2 regions of the Pseudomonas brassicacearum genome follow, and region 2 is predicted to be linked to the other one. Evidence: riboswitches for the same ligand, from Rfam matches in the RefSeq annotation. Region 2 holds a riboswitch; the other holds the start of a gene.
What was found. A riboswitch is a leader RNA that binds a small molecule or an ion and turns the genes downstream of it on or off. The one in region 2 is predicted to bind cobalamin.
Positions count from the first base shown of each region.

Region 1 (3,370 bases), 2.6 Mb from region 2:
ACGATCAAAAGATGGGGTGGCTTGAGCATGCTGGCTTCCCTATGAATGCATGTAGTTATTCATAGAGGAGCGTAGACGCGTGATGGTTCAACCGCGTGTAGGCCTCGTCAACCAGGCAAACAAGCTCCTTGTGGGGGGCTTGTTTACCCAGTTGCTTGTTGAATGAATCAGCCGTGGGCTTGCTTGAACAGCACTGCAATGCCTGGATGGTAATGGCCGGCTTCGTTGCGCAACTTGCGATAGGCGTAAGGGAAATACCAGGCCACGGCACAGGTGTTTTCCTTTTGCAGGTCGTCAATCATGTCCTGCAATTCTTCGGGCGTGGCGCTTTGCTGGGCTTTTTGCGGCGAGACGAACAGGCAGCCTAGCTTCAGGTCGCTGGCATAACTGATGCGCTTGGCATCGCTGGTGGCTTCCAGCAGCGGCTGCGTCAGGTTCAGGTTATTGACCTTGGGCCAGCGCTGAGTGGCCTGGATGAAGGCGCGCTCCTCGGTGTTGGCGATGAACAGATCGGCGCTGACGTTGCGTTCGCCTTCTTCATTCTGCTTGCGGGTCGGCGCGTTCTGCAGCGTGACCATCTCAGCCATCCAGGCGGCGGCCGACAGCAATCCGAGGTTGGCTTTTTCATCGAACCAGTAAGGCGTGTCGTTATCGCCACGCACGGCGTTGTAGCGGTCGATACAGTCAAACCAGCGTTCCAGCATCGGGCGCAGGAATTCCAATTTCGGATTGCTGATGAGCATGCCTTGCATGTTTTGCCCTCTTGTTGTTGTGATATCGGGTCGTAATGTCGCTTTGATATCACTTGCTGCAGAATCACACAAGATTGGCGTCATTTTATTGATCGGCGCCAATGATTGCCCCGACAGGCGGCTTTAATTGACGCTCCACCCCCAACCCTCTAACCTTCGCGGCTTGTTTCAGGTGCTCTGTGGCTGCGGTCGACAGAGTGAAACAGGGAAGCCGGTGAGTGCACACGAACCCGGCGCTGCCCCCGCAACGGTAAATGAGTCAACGCTGCGCTTTGTGGCCACGCAGGCCACAAACCACTGTGTCGCAGACATGGGAAGGCGCGCAGCCAGGCACCACGCCGCTCATGAGCCCGGAGACCGGCCTGATTCATCCAACGGCATCACGGTGGGCGATGCCAGGCTTGTTGCCGTCTTTTTTTGTGCCCGCCCGCCGTTATCCAATCCCAACGGAGAGCTCCCATGACCGACACCCCTGATCGCGACGAACGCCACCTGGCGCGCATGCTGCGCAAGAAAGCCGTGATCGACGAGCGCATCGCCAACTCGCCAAATGAATGCGGCTTGTTGCTGGTGCTGACGGGCAACGGCAAGGGCAAGAGCAGTTCGGCGTTCGGCATGCTTGCGCGGTCCATGGGCCACGGCATGCAATGCGGCGTGGTGCAGTTCATCAAGGGGCGCAACAGCACCGGTGAAGAACTGTTCTTCCGTCGTTTCCCGGAGCAGGTGCGCTTTCACGTCATGGGTGAAGGCTTCACCTGGGAAACCCAGGACCGTCAGCGCGACATCGCTGCCGCCGAAGCCGCCTGGGCAGTATCGCGCCAGTTGCTCAGTGATCCGTCCATCGGCCTGGTGGTGCTCGACGAGTTGAACATTGCCCTCAAGCACGGTTACCTCGACCTCGATCAAGTGCTGAGCGATCTGCAGGCTCGCCCACCGATGCAGCACGTGGTGGTGACCGGTCGCGGCGCCAAGCCCGAGATGATCGAGCTGGCCGACACCGTGACTGAAATGGGCATGATCAAGCATGCGTTCCAGGCGGGTATCAAGGCGCAGAAAGGCGTCGAACTGTGAGCGATCCCGCCATGACCCGCCGCCACTGTCCGGCGGTGCTGATCGCAGCGCCAGCCTCGGGCCAAGGCAAGACCACCGTGACTGCTGCGCTGGCCCGCTTGCATCGTAACCAGGGGCGCAAGGTGCGCGTATTCAAATGCGGCCCGGACTTCCTCGACCCGATGATCCTGGAGCGGGCCAGCGGCGCGCCGGTCTATCAGTTGGACATGTGGATGGTTGGCGAGCAGGAAAGTCGCCGACTATTGTGGGAAGCCGCTGCCGAAGCGGACCTGATCCTGATCGAAGGGGTGATGGGGCTGTTCGACGGCACCCCGTCAAGCGCCGACCTGGCGCGACATTTCGGCGTGCCGGTGCTGGCGGTGATCGATGGCACGGCCATGGCCCAGACCTTCGGCGCGCTGGCCCTGGGCCTGGCCCGTTATCAACCCGACCTGCCGTTCGCCGGGGTTCTGGCCAACCGGGTCGGCACCTTGCGCCACGCGCAATTGCTCGAAGGCAGCCTGACCGAAGGCCTGCGCTGGTACGGCGCGCTGTCCCGGGAAACCGGCATCGAATTGCCCAGCCGTCATCTGGGGTTGGTCCAGGCCAGCGAGTTGAACGACTTGGACGTGCGCCTCGACGCGGCCGCCGAGGCCCTGGCCGGCAGTTGCGAAGTGGCGCTGCCGCCAGCGGTGGAGTTCGCCGCGCCCGAGGTGATCGCCGTTGAGCCGTGGCTCGCCGGTGTGCGCATCGCCGTGGCCCGTGACGAAGCGTTTGCCTTCACTTATGGCGCGAGCCTTGATCTGCTTCGAGCCGTGGGCGCGCAGTTGAGCTTCTTTTCGCCGATGCATGACAGCGAACTGCCCGAGGCGGACAGCCTTTATCTGCCTGGCGGTTATCCAGAGCTGCACCACGTTGCGTTGGCGGGGAACGCGCCGATGCTCGCGGCGATCCGTGCCCATCACGCAGCCGATAAACCGTTGCTCGCCGAATGCGGCGGCATGTTGTATCTGCTGGATTCATTGACCGATGTCGAAGGCGTGCGCGCCGAACTGCTGGGTTTGCTGGCTGGCGATGCGCAGATGCAAAAGCGCTTGGCGGCCCTGGCGCTGCAATCGGTGGACTTGCCGGAAGGCACCTTGCGTGGGCATACCTATCATCATTCGCTGACCAGTACCGAACTCGAACCGATTGCCCGTGGCCATAGCCCCAACGGCGGGCGTGGGGCGGAAGCGGTGTTCCGGCAGGGGCGGATGACGGCTTCCTATGTGCATTTTTATTTTCCGTCCAATCCCAAGGCGATTGCTGCGTTGTTTGCGCCTGATCCTGAGACCGCTATCGCGAGCAAGCTCGGTCCCACAGGGGACCCAGTGATCTCAAGTGCAACGCTAGCCAATGTGGGAGCGGGCTTGCTCGCGAAGAGGCCATGACAGACACCGCTTTCTCTCAAGCCGAACGCGACGCCATCTACCGCGCCATCGCCGAACGCCGCGACATGCGCCATTTCATCGGTGGCACGGTTGAGCCGGCCTTGCTTCGCCGTCTGCTGGAAGCCGCGCACCAGGCCC
Region 1 covers NZ_CP045701.2:4,949,481-4,952,850, reverse strand. Annotated here, with positions in the region: gene GFU70_RS21300 (PQQ-dependent sugar dehydrogenase) at 1-29, opposite strand, end outside; gene GFU70_RS21295 (hypothetical protein) at 168-752, opposite strand; cobalamin riboswitch at 906-1,133, shown strand; gene cobO (cob(I)yrinic acid a,c-diamide adenosyltransferase) at 1,212-1,823, shown strand; gene GFU70_RS21285 (cobyrinate a,c-diamide synthase) at 1,835-3,232, shown strand; gene bluB (5,6-dimethylbenzimidazole synthase) at 3,229-3,370, shown strand, end outside.
Region 1: it holds a riboswitch for cobalamin, as region 2 does, so the genes downstream of both, cobO (cob(I)yrinic acid a,c-diamide adenosyltransferase) here and GFU70_RS10325 (CbtB domain-containing protein) in region 2, are expected to answer to the same signal.

Region 2 (3,370 bases):
AATTCTTCCCCGGCGGGCATCGGGCTTTTGTCGGCGTAGCGGGTGAGGATCAGGCTTTGGGAGATGTCCGGCAAGGTCAGTTCGGCGCCCAGCAGGGCGGCGCAGGCTGAGGTCGCGGTCACACCCGGGACGATTTCGAAAGGGATGCCCAATTCCTGCAGGCAACGAATCTGCTCGCCAATGGCGCCGTACAGGCTCGGGTCGCCGGAATGCACCCGGGCCACGTCCTGGCCCTTGAGATGGGCGCTCTTGATCAATTCGATGATCTGTTCCAGATGCAGCTCGGCGCTGTTGATCACCTGTTCGGCGCAATGGCCTTCAAGGACAGCGGTCGGCACCAGCGAGCCGGCGTAGATGATGACCGCGCAGTGGCGGATCAGTCGCTGGCCTTTGACGGTAATGAGATCCGGGTCGCCGGGTCCGGCGCCGATGAAGTAAACGGTCATGACCGGCTCCTGTGAAAGGTAGGTGAGCATCGCCCAGATGAAGATCGCTCATGATCCTGGGCGCCGATTATCGGGATTTACGCCACGACCGCCAATGCCAACGTGCTCTTGGGGCCTTTTTGGCGAGTCATCAGCAGCGTCGCGGGCGCTGTGCCCAACTGGTCGGCCAAGGCCAGGGCGGCGCTTTCGGCGATGCCGTAGCAACCGGTGCGTTCGAAGGCGATCTCGGAGCGGTGACTGAGCCGCTCCTGATACTCGGCCAACTGCTCGGCGCTGAAGCAAATCAGCGGCAGCGCCAGTTGTTCGGCCAGTTTCAGCAGGCCCGGTTCGTCACGCTTGAGGTCGATACTGGCCAGGGCTCGCACCTGATCAAGCGCAATGCCATGGGCCAGCAACGCCTGGTCGAGCAATGCTCGTAGCGTGCTGGCCGGGCAGCCGCGCTGGCAGCCGAGGCCGACCACCAGGATCGGCCTGGTGCTCATGCGTCGTGGTGGGCTTGGCCATCACGGCGAAACAGCCAGGTGCTGATCAGGCCGAGGGCCAGCCAGAACGCGACGTTGGTCAGCTGCGAGGCGATCTTGAATTGGCTTTCCAGCGCTTGGGGCGCCAGCATCGAGTGGACTTCGGGTTGCGGCGCACCGATGACATGGGGCACCAGCAACGTCGCCACGCCCAGCACCTTGAGCAGCCAATGCCGGCCAAAGGCGATCAAGGCAATGCCCACCGCCGTGGACGCTGCGGTGCCGATCCACCACATCTGCCGTTGGGCCAGGTCGGCCGCTGCGGTACCCGGCAATTCCGGGGGCAGGCCGAGGGTCGGCGCCAGGACGAACGTGGCATAGCCGGCCAGGCCCCAGAGCAGGCCCTGGGAGGTGCGAGTCGGTGCGCGCAAGGTGTACAGGCCCGCCAGCATCAGGGCAAAACCCACGGCGACCACCAGGTTGCCGCCGGTGGTGGACAGCACGCGCTGCCAGCCGTCTTCCGGCTCCCAGGCCTCGGCATCATGGGTATGAGCCGCTCCGTCGGCGTGTTCATGGACCTCGGTCGCCGGGGCCTTCTCGAAGGTTTCCGCCTGGAGAATCAGCGGCGATACCCAGAAACTTTGCAGCAGGGTCAGCAGCAGGGCGGCCAGCAAGCCGCTGAAACCAGCGGTCTGCGCGATACGCTTGATCATGGCGTCAGTTCTCAATGGCACGGGAAAGCGGCGCTGTGGCGGGTATCGTGGGCGGCGTTGTGCACCGCTTCGATGTGGGAGAAACCGGCGAAATAGACCAGCCCCGCGCCCAGGATCGAAGCCAGGATCGCGGCGCTCAGGCGTTGGCTCAGGGTGGTGGTGCTGCTGGCGGTGCGGGCGGTGCTGCTGATGGTCGACATGGCGCTTCCCTCTGTTCTTGTTCAGTGGGGGATATGAGCGCGATGAGACCCCGGGCGAAAGCCCACCAAGGTTCGAACAGCGCCCGCCCACCGCGGGTTTGTTGATGCATGAGTCATGGGCCGGTCTCCGGGCTTGCGAGGGGCCGGGCTTGCGCCTGGCCTGCAAGCGTCACCTTCCCATGTCCGCGGACACAGTGGTTCAGACGCTTCGCTCGCTTACCGTTGCGGGGGCAGCACCGGACTGACGTGGCTTTGGAGTAAAGCACACGATTCACCGGTTTCCCGTTTCACCCTGTGAAGGGCACCCATGACAAGTGGTTTGCGTAGCGGGTTCTGTTAGCCCAACTTCGGACGCCAGAATTTGAGCTAGCAGAACCCGCTACGCAAACCATGCACAGGAGAGCATGGGCGGGGGCGGGGCGTCAATGTACAAGGGGCGCGGCGAGCATGCTGTTGTGGCGAGGGAGCTTGCTCCCGCTGGGCTGCGCAGCGGCCCCCGGTTCTTTACGGTCGCTGCGCAACCGAGCGGGAGCAAGCTCCCTCGCCACAACGGCGTCATGCAGATTACTTGCGGCGATTGACCCGCCACCACACCCTGCGTAGCCTTGCGCCTTCGAGGTTCTTCGGCATGCGCCGAAGCTAAGAAGGGAACGCGGTCCAAGCCGCGGCTGCCCCCGCAACTGTGAACGGTGCTGTTTCTGCAAGGCCACTGTGCATGCTCTCTTTAAACGGGCACACGGGAAGGCGCAGCAATTGCCAGTCGAAAGATTGGCCCGCCGTCAGCCAGGAGACCTGCCTCGAGACAGATTCTCACTACAACCGGGCGGGGTGATCCGGTGGCGAAATCTTCCGCGCACGCCTGTGCCAGCGGTCGTCGTCCCGTTTGCCCGCCACCTTGCCAAAGGGCATCCGATGAAAACACTGGCCAAACTCCCCGTCACCATCGTCACCGGTTTCCTCGGCTCGGGTAAAACCACCTTGCTGCGGCACATGCTCGACAACGCCCAGGGCCGGCGTATTGCCGTGATCGTCAACGAATTCGGCGAGCTGGGCATCGACGGCGAGATCCTCAAGCAGTGTTCCATCGGCTGCACCGAAGAAGAGGCCAACGGCCGCGTCTATGAACTGGCCAACGGCTGCCTGTGCTGCACGGTGCAGGAAGAGTTCTTCCCGGTGATGCGCGAACTGGTGGCTCGGCGTGGCGACCTCGACCACATCCTGATCGAAACCTCCGGCCTGGCCCTGCCCAAGCCGCTGGTCCAGGCTTTCCAATGGCCGGAAATTCGCAGTGCCTGCACCGTCGATGCGGTGATCACCGTGGTCGACAGCCCGGCCGTGGCCGCCGGTACCTTTGCCGCCTTCCCCGACCAGGTCGATGCCCAGCGCAAACTCGACCCGAACCTGGACCACGAATCGCCGCTGCACGAACTGTTCGCCGACCAACTGGCGAGCGCCGACCTGGTGATCCTCAACAAGGCTGACCTGATCAGTCCTGAAGACCTGGCCAAGGTTCGCCAGGAGGTCGCCGAAGAGCTGCCACCGGCGGTCAA
Region 2 covers NZ_CP045701.2:2,349,174-2,352,543, forward strand. Annotated here, with positions in the region: gene cobM (precorrin-4 C(11)-methyltransferase) at 1-446, opposite strand, end outside; gene GFU70_RS10315 (cobalamin biosynthesis protein) at 524-928, opposite strand; gene GFU70_RS10320 (CbtA family protein) at 925-1,620, opposite strand; gene GFU70_RS10325 (CbtB domain-containing protein) at 1,632-1,820, opposite strand; cobalamin riboswitch at 1,921-2,144, opposite strand; cobalamin riboswitch at 2,420-2,635, shown strand; gene cobW (cobalamin biosynthesis protein CobW) at 2,733-3,370, shown strand, end outside.